DNA from 4 places in the Kitasatospora sp. NPDC101108 genome. Region 3 is predicted to be linked to each of the others. Evidence: riboswitches for the same ligand, from Rfam matches in the RefSeq annotation. Region 3 holds a riboswitch; each other region holds the start of a gene.

Region 1 (3,447 bases), on a different contig from region 3:
TCAGCAGCTTCTGCGCCGCGGCCAGCCGCTGCTGGATCTGCTGCTTGTTCTCGGCCAGCGAGCGGCGGGCCTGGTCCAGTTCGGCGAGCTTGGCCGCCGTCTCGGCGCGGCGCTGGTCGAGCCTGCGCTGACGGGTGACCAGCTCGTGCAGGGTCTCCTGCTGCCGCTCGGCGGCCTGGCCGAGGGTGCGGGCACGGGCGAGGTAGGCCTCGGGGTCGGTGGAGAGCATCAGCTGGGCGGTCTGGGCCATCCCGCCGCTCCGGTACTCGGCCCCGGCCACCGTGGCCAGGTCCCCGCGCAGCTGGTTGAGCTGGTCCTGGGCGGCGGCTACCTCGCCCTGCAGGTTCGCGGTCTCGCTCAGGAGCCGCTTCTGCGCCTCCTGAGCGGCGTTGTACTTCTCCGAGGCCTGCTCGGCCTCGTCGTACAGCTGCTCGACCTGCGCCTTGACGTCCTTGCGGTCGGGCGTGTCCGGCGCCCCGGGGGCGGCCTGGGCGCTGCCGGCGGTCGCCACGCCCAGGGCCGTGGTGGCGGCCGCGGTCAGTACCAGCGCACGGGCGAGCAGTTGGGAACGGCGGTGCACGGGCATGGCGGCAGCGGCTCCAGTCCTGCGGCGCGGCCCCGCGGCCGCGCCCCGGTGGGCGGCCGTCGAGCGGGAGTCCGGTGGCAGACGTTAGCGAGTCCGGGCAAGTGAGTCCAAACCCCTCCTGACCCGAATATTTGACCCCTATTCGGACACCAGAGCGCGTCGCCGGAAAAGCCGCAGGCCCGGCCCTCCGTGGTGGAGGACCGGGCCCGTCGGACCGGGCGGGGATCAGACCCGCACGATGGAAGCCAGCGGCATGTTGGAGACGGCCTCGTAGCGCACCGAGGCACCCGGCTTGGGTGCGTGCAGCACCTGGCCGTTGCCCGCGTAGATGCCGACGTGGTGGGCGTCGCTGTAGAAGATCAGCAGGTCGCCGGGCTGGGCCTGGGAGAGGTCCGTGCCGATCCGGGTGCCGGCGCCGGCCTGCTCCTGCGAGGTGCGCGGCAGCGACACGTTGGCCTGGTTGAACGCCCAGACCATCAGGCCGGAGCAGTCGAAGGAGCTGGGGCCGGTGGCGCCCCAGACGTACGGGCTGCCGACCTTGGAGGCGGCGGCGGCCAGCGCGGCCGCGCCGTGCGAGCTGCCCGGGGCGATCTTGACCGGCGCGCTCGAGGAGCCCGAGCCGAGGTCGGAGCGGCCGCTGTCGCGCGAGGCGCGGTCACCGGAGCCCGACTGGGAGGCCTGCGCGGCGGCGTCCGCCTTGGCCTTGGCGTCTGCGGCGGCCTTTTCCTCGGCCGCCTTGATCGCCTGGCGCTCCTGCTCGGTCAGCGTGTTGAGCAGGTCCTGGGCGGCCTTCAGCTTGTTCTGGACGTCCTCCTTGGACGCCTTCAGCTGCGTGGTCGTGGACTCCAGCTCGGCGAGCTTGCCCTGGGCCTCGGTGCGGTCCTGGTCGAGCTTGCGCTGCTGCTCCTGGAGCTGCTTCAGCTGGTTCTTCTGGGTGTCACCGGCCTGGTTCAGCGCCCCGGCCTGGTTGAGGAAGTTGTCCGGGCTGGAGGAGAGCATCAGCTGGACGGTCGGGGATATACCCCCGTTGCGGTACTGCTCGCCGGCGATCTCGGCGAGGCCGCCCTGCAGGTCGGTGACCTGCGCCTGCTGACGGGCCACCTGGTCCTGCAGGCCGGAGACCTGCTTCTCCAGCTCCTGCTGCTTCTCCTGCGCCGCGTTGTACTTCTCGGTCGCCTGCTCGGCCTGCTCGTTGAGCTGGTCGACCTGCTCCTTGACCTGCTCCTTGGTCGGCTGCGGGTCGGCGTGCGCGCCGGTCTGCGCGGAGAGGGCGACGGCCGCGGCGGCGACACCGGTCAGGATCGAGACACGGGCGCGGCCGGCGGGCTTGGGACGACGATGGGACGCCACGAAGGCGGACTCCTTCTTCCTACCTCCGTCTACCGGGTGAGCTGACGGGTTCGGGCCGGAAGCATGCCCTACGACGCCTCACGGCCTCAGCAACGGCCGACCTGGCGCCGATTCACCCCGGAGGAACGTGGTTCCCCGGCTCCGCTCCGCAGCGCCCCCGACCACTGGGCTCCCCTGTCGGGCAGTCGCTTCGACCTGCCCCGCTGTTTCGCGAACTCGACGGAAACCACCGCCGCCACCCAGGCTGGGTGATCGACAGTGCGGTGGTTCGGGGCACGACCCTAGTAACTGAACCGTGATCCGTTCAAATCCTTGTCAGAAAAAAGACGGAAGATTACCCATGTTCTTTTGTGAAAATGACTGATCGTGATCGCCGCCGCACGCAAAGCTGATCGACGCTCACCGGTCGGCCGATTGCGGGCAAACCCGAAGCGCCACCCCCGGTCGGGAGGTGGCGCGGATCACAGGGCCGGAGTCGGACCCCTCGGGCGTGTCGGGCCGTCAGACCCGGCGGATCGTGTTGATCGGCATCGCGTCGGCCTTCATCACCTTCACCACGTCACCGGTGTGCGGCGCGTGGACCACCATGCCGTTGCCGATGTACATCCCGACGTGGTGCCGGTCGCTGCCGTAGATCACCAGGTCGCCCGGCTGGGCCTGGTCCAGCGAGGGCACCCGGGTGCCGACGTCGCCCTGCTCCTGCGAGGTGCGCGGCAGCGAGACGCCGGCCTGGGCGTACGACCAGAGCATCAGGCCCGAGCAGTCGAAGGTGCTCGGCCCGGTGGCGCCCCACACGTACGGCGAGCCCTGCTTGCTCATCGCCTTGGCCACGGCCACGGCCGCGTAGCCGCTGGCCGGCGGCAGGCTGCTGAGGTCGACCCGGGCCGCGCCGCGCGAGGCGCGGTCGTCCTGCTGCTGCTGGGCCTTCAGCGCGGCCCGCTCGGCGGCGCTGAGCGAGTTCAGCAGGTCCTGCGCGGCCTTCAGCTTCTGGTTGACGTCCGTCTTGGCCTGGTTGAGGTCCTTGGTGGTGGCGTCCAGCGAGGCCAGCACGGCGGCCGCCTCGGCCTTCTCCTGGTCCAGCCGGCGCTGCTGGTCGAGCAGCCCCTTGAGCGCCTCGGTCTGGCTCGCGCTGGCCTGCTGGACGCTCGACGCCTTGTCCAGGTAGCCGGTCGGGTCGGAGGAGAGCATCAGCTGGACGGACGGGTCGATGCCCCCGGTGCGGTACTGCTCGCCCGCGACCTGGGCCAGACCGGTCTGCAGCTGGCTCATCTGGTCCTGACTGCGGGCCACCTGGTCCTGCAGCTGGTCGGCCTGCTTGCGGAGCTGGTCGGCACGCTCCTTGGCGCCGTTGTACTTCTCCGCCGCCTGCTCCTGCTCCTGCTGGAGCTGGTCGATCTGCGCCTTGACGTCGGACGTGTTCGGCTGCGGCGCGGCATGCGCGGCCACCTGGGCCGAGAGGGCGACCGCGGTCGCAGCGGCAGCGGTGAGCACGGAGACCCGCGCGCGGCTCG
Region 2 (3,447 bases), on a different contig from region 3:
CAGGTGCACGGGGGCTTTTACGGTCGCCCCGAACTCTTCACGGGCTCTTCTCCTGACGGTACGTAAACGGACATAGCCGATGGAATCGTCGGTTCGTCCATAACCGGCCGTGAGCATCCCCCCGCTAAATGTTGATCTTCGAATGCCGGGAGTCGCACCGCCGTGACCCTCCGTCAGGCCACCTCCGGCCTGTGAGACATCTCACGCGCTCCGGATGCAACGCGCCGCCCCTCCGGACACGTCAGGGCAACAATGCGGGCCCTGGCGGACATTGGGCGAGGAATGTCCGGATTGTAGGCAAACCGCCCGGACCGTCGGGGCGGCGACACGACCTCCGCACCACGACCACCCGAAACCCGTACGGCAGCCGACTGCAGGCCTGACGGGCCGATGTCCTACGATCTCCGGCATGAGCACCGCAGCCATCCCGGGCGCGCCACTGCCCGTCCGCACTCCAGGCTCCCGTGCGCGGGGGCGCCACCGCCGCCCCGAGCGCCCCGAGATCCGCACCGGCTCGCCGGCCCTGGTGCTCGCCGTGCCCGCGACCGCGGGGCCCGAGTCCCGTTCGGTCGTCGAGGAGCTGCTGTCGATCGTCCGCAGCGAGCACGTCGGCGTCCAGGCCGCGGTCGGCTACCTTCCGGCCGACGGCGCCGGGGACGGCGGTTCCGAGGACCGCACCGTCGCGGAGCTGCTGGCGGCGGCCGCCGAGGCCGGACTGCCGACGCCCGTCGTGGTGCCGCTGGTGCCTGGCCCGCACGGCTTCCTGACCGGACTTCACGCCCTCGCCGCCGAGTACGGCGCGACCGTCACCGACGCCCTCGGCCCGCACCCGCTGCTCGCCGAGGCCGTCCACGTGCGGCTGTCCGAGGCCGGACTGGCCCGGGCCGACCGGGCCCGGCTGTTCGCCATCGCGACCGCCGCCGACGGCGTCGTACTGACCACCGTGGGCGGCGAGGACGCGGCCGCCGCGGCCGGCATCACCGGCGTGCTGCTGGCCGCCCGACTGGCCGTCCCGGTCGTCGCCGCGGCGCTCGACGTGCCCGGCTCGGTCGCCGGGGCCGTCAAGCACCTCAAGGAGACCGGCTCCGAGCGCCCGGCGCTGGCCCCGCTCGTCATCGGCCCGGAGGCGGACTCCGAACTGCTCGCCGCGGCCGCCGAGGAGACCGGCTGCCCGTCGGCGGCGCCGCTGGGCGCGTACCCGACCGTCGGCCAGCTGATCGCCTCCACCTACCTGGCCGCGCTGCCGACGCCGTCGGCGGAGGAGCTGGCCGAGGCCGAGGCGGAGGCCGCCGCCACCGCCGGGGCCGGGGAGGGCTCCCGGCGCGCCCACGCGGCCGCTCAGGGGCCCGTGGAGGGCTGACGGACACCCGCGGCCACCCGTCGCCGCACCCGCACCACCGAAGGGCCCGGAACGACCGCGTTCCGGGCCCTTTCCGTTTGTTCGGATTGCCCCGCAGGGGAGTTAAGCGGTCATTGCCATGCAATGTCCGTTCTGATGCCTTTTGTCGATGAATAGTCGACCCATCATCGGGCGCTCGGATCCGGGGCGCTCCCCCGGTCCGGCGAACGCGCCCCCTCCGCGCCTCAACGCTCCGTCACATCACTTCTGAGGCGGAGCCAGTTTTGAGAATTCATCGCGGAATTGCCGGAAAACGATCATTTCCGATCATGGAATTCAAGCCGTTCGGCCTTTTTTCGTAAACCGTGATGCGCATCACAGGTATTTGCAGTTTGAACTTAAGTCTGCTTAACGTGCTCCCCGTTCGTGACCACACGGACCCAGGTCATCCGCGACGCCGAGTCCTGCCGTCGGATGTCCTGGCAGCGCGAAATCGCATCACGGCAGGAGCGGGGGAACCACAGGTAAGTCGCCCCGGACCGCTTCCCGGAAACGGTCCTGGGCTAGGGGTGAAGCCGTGCCACAGCGCGGCCGGGCAACTCCAGCCCGAATCCGACAGCTCACCTCGCAGGCGTGGGAGAGGACCGCGTCTTCATGCTGCCTTCCAACGGCACCCGCCTGTCCAGCCGCACCCGCCGCGTGATCGCCGCCCTCGGCGTCGCGGGCGTCGGCCTCACCGTCCCCTGCCTCACCACCGGCACCGCCAACGCCGCCTCCGTCGCCACCTGGGACAAGGTCGCCCAGTGCGAGAGCGGCGGCAACTGGAGCATCAACACCGGCAACGGCTTCTACGGCGGCCTGCAGTTCACCTCCAGCACCTGGGCCGCCTTCGGCGGCACCGCGTTCGCCCCGCAGGCCAACCTCGCCACCAAGGACCAGCAGATCGCCGTCGCCGAGAAGGTCCTGGCCTCGCAGGGCCCCGGCGCCTGGCCGGTCTGCTCGGTCCAGGCCGGTCTGACCCAGGGCGGCGCCCCGGCCGCCGTCGACACCTCGACGGCAGCCAAGCCCGCCGCCAAGCCCGCCGCCAAGCCGGCCCAGACCCCGGCCCCGGCCGCGGCGTCCGCCAAGCCGTCCGCGCCCGCCCAGGACCAGGCCCAGGCCCAGGCCTCCGGTGACTCCGCCTCGGCCTCCGCCTCCGCCTCCGCCAAGCCCGCCACCGGCAACTGGGCGAAGCAGCACCCGGCGCAGGCCCAGGCCGGCGCCTACACCGTCGTCGAGGGCGACTGGCTGTCCTCCATCGCCACCAAGCACAACGTCCAGGGCGGCTGGCAGCACCTGTACGAGCTCAACCGCGGCACCCTCACCGATGGCCCGGACACCATCTACCCGGGCCAGCAGCTGACCTTCGGTGACGGCACCGCGGCCCAGGCCGACCAGTCCTCCACCGCCACCAAGTCCGGCTCGGACTTCAACTGGTTCGACCGCTCGCAGAAGTCCGGCCAGGCCTCGAACGGCGGTTCCGTGGACGCCAAGCCGGTCGCCCAGACCACGGCCCCGACCGCGAAGCCCGCCGCGAAGCCCGCCGCGAAGCCGGCCGCCCCGGCGCAGACCCAGGCCTCGGCCCCGGCCGCCACCGGCAGCATGGCCGCCGCGGTCGCCTTCGCCGAGTCGAAGGTCGGCCAGGCGTACGTCTACGGCGGCACCGGCAACGGTGGTTGGGACTGCTCCGGGCTGACCCAGGCCGCGCTGCGCGCCGCGGGCATCAACATCCCGCGCGTCGCCGCCGACCAGGCCGCCGCCAGCACCCACGTGTCGCTGGACAGCCTCCAGCCGGGCGACCTGCTCTTCTGGTCGAACAACGGCCAGGACTCCGGCGTCTACCACGTCGCCATCTACGTCGGCGGCGGCCAGTACGTCGAGGCCGCCAACCCGAGCTCGGGCGTCCGGCTCCAGACCATCGCCAACTGGGCCCCGGACTTCGCCGGCCGGGTCTGAGCACCGCGAACGCCGAACAGCTGACAGGAAACAGCCGGCAGACGACAGCTGACGGTAACAGATAACGGATAACAGATTTCATCATCTGTCATCTGTCATCCGACAGCCGTCTG
Region 3 (3,447 bases):
TCGGAATATGAACGACGAAGACCTGCGGCTCGCCCCGCGCACCAGGGCCGCCGACCTGCTCGCCTGGGCGGCGACCGGGCCGGACCGCGCACCGGTGGCCGAAGCGCCGCTGCGCGCGGTGCTGGCGCTGCTGGAGCTGGGCGAGGGCAGGATGCACGACGGCTGGCCCGAACTGACCTCCGACGCGGTGGAGCACCTGCTGTACGAGCGGCTCCACCTCTACGTCCAACCCGCGCCGGAGGACGACCCGCTCGCGTACGGCGACGCCGTACGGCTGCTGGTCGACCACCAGCGGGCGGCGAAGCGGCTCAACGCCAAGCGCCAGGAGCGGCTGCACGCCGAGGCCGAGTGGCAGGGCGAGGTCGCGGCCGGGCTGCTGCGCCGCGCCGACCTGGTGACCTGGCCCCGGCTGTACGCGGTGCTGCTGCACGCGCACGGGGTGGACGTGACGGACCTCGCGGCCGTCCGGGAGTGGCTGACCGGCTTCGCCGGCCTCGACGAGGAGCGGCGGCTGGCCGGGTACGAGGCGCTGGTGCCGACCGGCTGGCTGGACGAGCCGGACGAGCAGGGCTGGGGCCCGGGCCGGGTGCTGTCGGTCGGCATGGCCACCGACGGGGCACGGCGGCTGCTGGAGCAGGGGCTGATGCGGCGCAGCTACCGCAACCTGGCCGCGCTGAACGCGCTGGGCCGGCCGATGCCGGACGAACTCGCCGGGGGCTTCGAGGAGTTCGAGGCGGCGGCGGCCGAGGTGGCGCTCGACCTGCTCGGCGAGTGGACGGTGCCCGGGCTGCCGCGGCTGTTGCTGGAGGAGTTCCCGGAGCTCGCGCCGGAGCCGGGCGCGGAGGAGATCGACGCGTATCTGGCGCAGTTGCCGCCGGAGTGAGGTGGCGGAGGGGGAGTCCCGGGCGGGTGGCCCGGGGCTCCCCCTTCCGAGCTCGTTAGGGGTTGAGGCCGCGCTGCTGGAGCCAGGTCTCCGGGTCGACCGGGGCGCCGCCGTCCGGGCGGACCTCCAGGTGCAGGTGCGGGCCGGTGACGTTGCCGGTCGCGCCGACCTTGCCGATCTGCTGGCCGGAGGTGACCTGACCGGAGCCCGTGATGATCGAGGACAGGTGGCAGTACCAGATCTCGGTGCCGTCGGGCAGGGTCTCGACGATCCGGTAGCCGTACGCTCCGGACCAGCCGGCCGAGGTGATGGTGCCCTGGCCGACCGCGTGGACCGCGGTGCCGGTGTCGGCGGCGAAGTCCAGGCCGGTGTGCAGGTGGGCCCAGTAGCGGGCGCTCTGGCCGTAGTGGGCGGAGAGGTTGTACTCCTTCACCGGCAGGGTGAGTGCGGCGGCCTTGGCCCGCTCGGCCTCCTCGGCGGCGCGCTTGGCCTCGGCCTCCTTGGCGGCGGCCTTGGCCTCGGCCTCCTGGGCGGCCTGTACCCGGGCGGTCTCCTCCGCGGCGGTGCGCTGGCTGTCGGCCTGCTGCTGGATGCGGGCGGCGAGCGCGAGGCCGGGGTCGGCGGCCAGGGCGACCGGGGTCTCGTCCGGCGCCTCGACGGCGGGCGCGGCGGCCGGGGTCGCGGAGGCGAAGCCGGTGGCGCCCAGGGTGGCGGCGACGGCGGTGACGCCGAGCAGCGGGGAGGCCCCGCGGGTCTGACGCGGCATCCGGTGGCGGTTGGTCTCGGCCTCCGGGGCGAAGGGGTCGCCGTGGCCGGCGGAGCCGGCGCCGTGGGGCTCGGAACCGTTCGGGCCGGGGTGGTCGAGGAGCTGGGTACCGGCTGCGGGGCCGGCCGGGTGTGCCGGAGTGTGCGTCGACGCCACGGAGGCGCGCTCCTTTCCTTCCTTCGCGCCTACCGGGTTAGCTGACGGGTTCGGAGCAGGAAGGTCTCCTACGGCCGGGCCGGAGCCCCGCCGATTCACCCCAAGGAACGTGGTTCCCCGGCTCCCTGGCCTGCCCGGAGGCCGGCCGGCGGGATTAGGCGACGCGCACGGTGCCGTCTGGGTACGGCGTTGACGACCGCGCTGCGTTATCAAACGTTAATCCTAGGAGGCCCTGATTCCAAGCCGTCCGTCCGTCACGGAAGGGGAGCAGATGATCGGACGTCAACGAACGACCGCTCAACCGCCCGGCTCATCTGAGTACTCCTACTCATGTGCACCCCGGCCGTCCCGCCGCATCCTGACGCCATGAGCGCACCGATGCAGTCACGTACCACGGCCGCGTACCACGTCCAGGCCGTCCTCTCCTTCGCCGTCTCCGGCACGGCCCTCGCCGCCGGGATCGCCTACCTGCCCGTCGGCGGCTGGACCCGGGCCTTCCTCGGGATCGGCCTCCTCTACACCGTCACCTCCGCGTTCACGCTGGCCAAGGTGATCCGGGACCGCCAGGAGTCCTCGGACACCCTCGCCCGGGTCGACCAGGCCCGGCTGGAGAAGCTGCTGAGCGAGCACGACCCCTTCAAGGTCGAAGGGGTGTGACCGGGGAGTTCCGTGCCGGCCGGAGGCTTGACGGCTAAGGCTATTAGCCGTAGCTTTGTGGCTATCGGCAGCAGCGAGCGAGCCCGTGGAGGCCCACCATGAACGACACCCTCACCCCGAGCACCCAGTACCTCGACGTTCCCGGCGGCCGCCTCGCGTACGACGACACCCGGCAGGGCGACGGCACCCCCGTCGTGCTGCTCCCCGGGATGCTCGACTCCCGCCGCGCCTACCGCCACCTCCACCCGCTGCTCACCGCGGCCGGGCGCCGGGTCATCACCATGGACCTGCGCGGGTTCGGCGAGTCCTCGATCGTCTGGGACGACTACAGCCCCTCCGCGATCGCCACCGACGTCCTCGCCCTGCTCGACCACCTCGGCATCGAGCGGGCCGTCCTGGTCGGGCAGTCCTACACCGGGGCGACCGTCGTCAAGCTCGCCGGGGACGCGCCCCAGCGGGTCGCCGGGATCGCGCTCATCGACGCCTTCGTCGAGCACCGGGCGAACGCGCTCATGAAGGGCGTCATGGTCGTCATGGGCGCCGCGATGGTCCGGTGGCCCGCGGTCTGGGGCTACTACCTCCGCAAGATGGCCTTCCCCGGCCCCCGGCCCGCCGACCTCGACGCCTACGTGGACGGACTGGTCGCCGCCCTGCGCACCCCCGGTCGCCGCACCGCCACCCGCGGCCACGTCACCGGCGACTCCGCGCCGATCGGCTGGACCGCGGCCGTCCGCTGCCCCGCCCTCGTGCTGATGGGCAGCAAGGACCCCGACTTCCCCGGGCCCGAGGCCGTCGCCGACCTCCAGGCCGAGAAGCTCGGCGCGCGGAAGGTCATGATCGAGGGATCCGGGCACTACCCGATGGCCGACAACCCGCAGGCCGTCGCCGACGCGCTGCTGCCCTTCCTCGCCGAACTCGCCTGAGACCGAACCCGCCCGCTGGAGAACCAGAGCCATGCCCCGCGTAGGACTGACCCCCGACCAGG
Region 4 (3,447 bases), on a different contig from region 3:
CGACGTCACCGACGTCTCCCCCGTCGCCGTCCGCGACCGCATCCGCGCCCGGCTCACCCTGGCCGGCCGGCTGCACCTGGCCCACCTCGCCGACGACGGCCTGAGCGTCCACCTGCGGGTGGACGTCGCCCACGCCGTCCTCGCCACCCCGTACGGCACCGGCGCGCTCACCGCCGCCGACCTCGCCCTCGCGACCCCGGACCCGCTGGCCCGCCACGAGGCCGCACTGCTCACCCACCTGGCCGACGACCACGCCGACGCCCTCGACCTGCTCGCCCGACTCCTCGACCCGGCCCTGCTCACCCACCGCCCCGCCGTGCGCCCGCTCGCCCTGGACCGCCACGGCCTGGTGCTGCGCCTGGACCACTCGCACGGCCACCGCGACGTCCGCCTGGTCTTCCCCGAACCCGCCTGTGACACCGAGGACTTCGGCCACCGGATGCACGAGCTCCTCACCGCCGCCCAGCACGGCCTGCCGGCCCACCGGAGCTAGGGCCGGCGGCACACGGGACCCGCCGGGCAGGCCCTCGGTCGCCCTCCGCCGCGCCGTTCAGGCCGAACGCCACCCGGAACCGAGAACGGCAAATGGCCGGCCCGGCTGGAGGGGAGATGTCCCCTGCAGCCGGGCCGGCCGTGGGCGTGTCCCGCGCCCATGTCCACTACCGCGGCGATCATCCGGTCGAGCGGTCACCCGACATGACCATCCCGGAGGATCGTTTCGCCCCCGCGACAGCGGTGGTTCCTGAAACCCTGCTGGGTCAGAGCGCGACGCCGTGCGCCCGCAGGTAGGTGACCGGGTTGATGTCCGAGCCGTACTCCGGACCGGTGCGGATCTCGAAGTGCAGGTGCGGGCCGGTCACATTGCCGGTCGCGCCGGAGAGGCCCAGCTGCTGGCCGACGGTGACGCTCTGACCGATCTTCACGCCGATCATCGAGAGGTGCGCGTACTGCGCGTACTTGCCGTCGGCGAGCTTGATCTCGACCTCGTTGCCGTAGGCGCCGCCGTTGCCGGCCTTCACCACGACACCGTTGGCGACGGCGCGCAGCGGGGTGCCGGTGGAGGCGACGAAGTCCTGGCCGGTGTGGTGGCCGGAGGCCCACATCGCGCCGGCCACGCCGTAGGCCTCACCCAGCACCGGGTTGGCGAGCGGGGCCACGTAGCCGGCGGTGGCGGCGACGGGGGCCGCGGTGACGGCCTGGGCCGGGGCGGCGGTCTGAACCTGGGTCTGCAGCTGGGCGCCCGGCTTGGCGGCCTCGGTCTGGACCTGCAGCTGGGTGTCCGCGGCGGCGGCGTCCTGGGTGGCCGGCGCGGACGGCTTCGCCGGAGCGGCGGGCTTCGCGGCGTCAGCGGCGTCAGCGGAGTCAGCGGCACCCGAGGCCCCGGCGGCGTGGCCCACGAGGACGAGCTGCTGGCCGGGGAAGATCAGGTTCGGGTCGGTGCCGACCACCGAGCGGTTCTGCTCGTACAGCGCGTGCCAGCCGCCGTCGACGTTCTTGACGTCGGCGATCTTCGAGAGGGTGTCGCCGCTGACGACGCGGTAGCTCTCGTGGGCGATGGCCGAGGCGGCCGAGGAGGGAGCGGCGTGCGAAGCGGCCGCGGCGGTGTTCGCCTGGGCGCTCATCGCGGTCACCAGCGGCAGGACGAAGGAGACACCTGTGACGGCGGTGGCGATGCCGATGCGGGCGGCACGGGGCAGGGTGATACGACGAGCCTGTGCAGGCATGGAACTTTCCTCTCCGACGCCTGCGAGGTGAGCTGTCGGGTTCGGGCTGGAGTTGCCCGGCCGCATGCGCGGCTTCACCCCGAGCCGGTCCTGGACGTCCGCGCTCCGAAAAGCGCGAACTCCGGTCCGGCGACTTACCTGTGGGTCCCCCGCTCCTGCCGTACAGAGTTCAGTTCGAACCACCGGGCAGCGGCAGGACTCGGCGTTCCACCCGGCGGATCCGTCCGGACTGGCCGGGCGGTCGCTGAACTAAAACTCATCCGTTCGGGTGAAGCAATGTCGATCTCTTGAACGGGCAACCAACCCCCGACAGGCAGTGACCCTCCGGATGGTCCGCTGTACCGTACGTGCACAATCCATTCACTCGGCGCCACTGATCCACGACCCTGCGCCGACCGCCGCACCCCAGCGCGCCGGTCCGTTCACGCACCGTCGCCGACCGACACGCCTCCCGGTGACCCTTGTCACGTGCGCCCCACCGGGCGCAGGATCGGGCCGTGACCACCTCCGAAGCCGGCTCCCTGCGCCTGGGCACCGCGCAGGGACGCTGGGTACTGCTCGCGACGGTGCTCGGCTCCAGCATGGCGATGCTCGACGGCACCGTGGTGAACGTCGCCCTGCCCCGGATCGGCACCGACCTCGGCGCCTCCCTCGCCTCCCTGCAATGGACCCTGAACGCCTATCTGCTCACCCTGGCCGGCCTGATCCTGCTCGGCGGCGCCCTGGGCGACCGCTACGGGCGGCGCAAGGTCTTCCTGATCGGCGTGGTCTGGTTCGCCGCCGCCTCCGCGGCCTGCGCCGCCGCGCCGACCATCCACGTGCTGATCGCCGCCCGCGCCGTCCAGGGCATCGGCGGCGCGCTGCTCACCCCGGGCTCGCTCGCCATGCTCCAGGCGGTCTTCCACCCTGACGACCGCTCGGCCGCGGTGGGCCTGTGGTCCGGCCTGGGCGGGGTGGCGGCCGCCATCGGCCCCTTCCTCGGCGGCTGGCTGGTGGACGGGCCCGGCTGGCGCTGGATCTTCCTGCTGAACCTGCCGCTGGCCGCCGCGGTGATCGTCGTCACCTCCCGGTACGTCCCGGAGAGCCGGGACGAGTCCGCCACCGGCCGCTTCGACGTGCCCGGCGCCCTGCTCGCCGCGCTCGCCCTCGGCGCGATCACCTACGCGCTCACCGCCGCCGGGGAGGGGCTGTCCCCCGGCGTCTGGGTCAGCGGCGCGCTCGGCCTGCTGCTCGCCGCCGCGTTCGTGGCTGTCGAGCGGCGGGCGCCCGATCCGATGCTGCCGCTCGGACTGTTCTCCTCCCGGCTGTTCACCGCCGTGAACCTGGTCACCCTGTGCGTCTACGCGGCGTTCAGCGGGGTCTTCTTCCTCCTGGTGGTGCAGTTGCAGATCGTCGCCGGCTTCTCGCCGCTGGTCTCCGGCTTCGCCCTGGTGCCCATCACGCTGCTGATGCTCACCCTGTCCGCGCGCGCCGGACGCCTCGGCAAGCGGATCGGCCCGCGCGTCCCGCTCACCGTCGGCCCGATGCTCTGCGCCGCCGGGGTGCTGCTGATGCTGCGCATCGGCCCCGGCTCCTCCTACTGGGCGGACGTGCTGCCCGCGGTCGCGGTGATGGGCTCCGGGATGACCCTGCTGGTCGCGCCGCTGACCGCCACCGTGCTGGCCGCCGTCGACGTGCGGCACGCGGGCATCGCCAGCGGCGTCAACAACGCCGCCGCCCGGGC

Evidence for each region. Region 3 has a riboswitch for cyclic di-AMP ahead of ACZ6Z8_RS35495 (M23 family metallopeptidase). Riboswitches for the same ligand answer to the same signal wherever they lie in the genome.
Region 1: another riboswitch for cyclic di-AMP. It lies ahead of ACZ6Z8_RS06210 (NlpC/P60 family protein); the one in region 3 lies ahead of ACZ6Z8_RS35495 (M23 family metallopeptidase).
Region 2: another riboswitch for cyclic di-AMP. It lies ahead of ACZ6Z8_RS28160 (transglycosylase family protein); the one in region 3 lies ahead of ACZ6Z8_RS35495 (M23 family metallopeptidase).
Region 4: another riboswitch for cyclic di-AMP. It lies ahead of ACZ6Z8_RS20555 (M23 family metallopeptidase); the one in region 3 lies ahead of ACZ6Z8_RS35495 (M23 family metallopeptidase).

The regions. Positions count from the first base shown of each region.
Region 1 is NZ_JBVJLM010000002.1:317,691-321,137, forward strand. It holds gene ACZ6Z8_RS06205 (C40 family peptidase) at 1-586, opposite strand, end outside; gene ACZ6Z8_RS06210 (NlpC/P60 family protein) at 812-1,936, opposite strand; cyclic di-AMP (ydaO/yuaA leader) riboswitch at 1,968-2,076, opposite strand; gene ACZ6Z8_RS06215 (C40 family peptidase) at 2,438-3,447, opposite strand, start outside.
Region 2 is NZ_JBVJLM010000015.1:137,815-141,261, reverse strand. It holds gene ACZ6Z8_RS28165 (sirohydrochlorin chelatase family protein) at 410-1,360, shown strand; cyclic di-AMP (ydaO/yuaA leader) riboswitch at 1,816-1,986, shown strand; gene ACZ6Z8_RS28160 (transglycosylase family protein) at 1,994-3,334, shown strand.
Region 3 is NZ_JBVJLM010000029.1:52,627-56,073, reverse strand. It holds gene ACZ6Z8_RS35500 (hypothetical protein) at 8-883, shown strand; gene ACZ6Z8_RS35495 (M23 family metallopeptidase) at 939-1,805, opposite strand; cyclic di-AMP (ydaO/yuaA leader) riboswitch at 1,818-1,976, opposite strand; gene ACZ6Z8_RS35490 (YiaA/YiaB family inner membrane protein) at 2,172-2,462, shown strand; gene ACZ6Z8_RS35485 (alpha/beta fold hydrolase) at 2,561-3,385, shown strand; gene ACZ6Z8_RS35480 (TetR/AcrR family transcriptional regulator) at 3,417-3,447, shown strand, end outside.
Region 4 is NZ_JBVJLM010000009.1:37,029-40,475, reverse strand. It holds gene ACZ6Z8_RS20560 (DUF2470 domain-containing protein) at 1-493, shown strand, start outside; gene ACZ6Z8_RS20555 (M23 family metallopeptidase) at 759-1,724, opposite strand; cyclic di-AMP (ydaO/yuaA leader) riboswitch at 1,727-1,909, opposite strand; gene ACZ6Z8_RS20550 (MFS transporter) at 2,222-3,447, shown strand, end outside.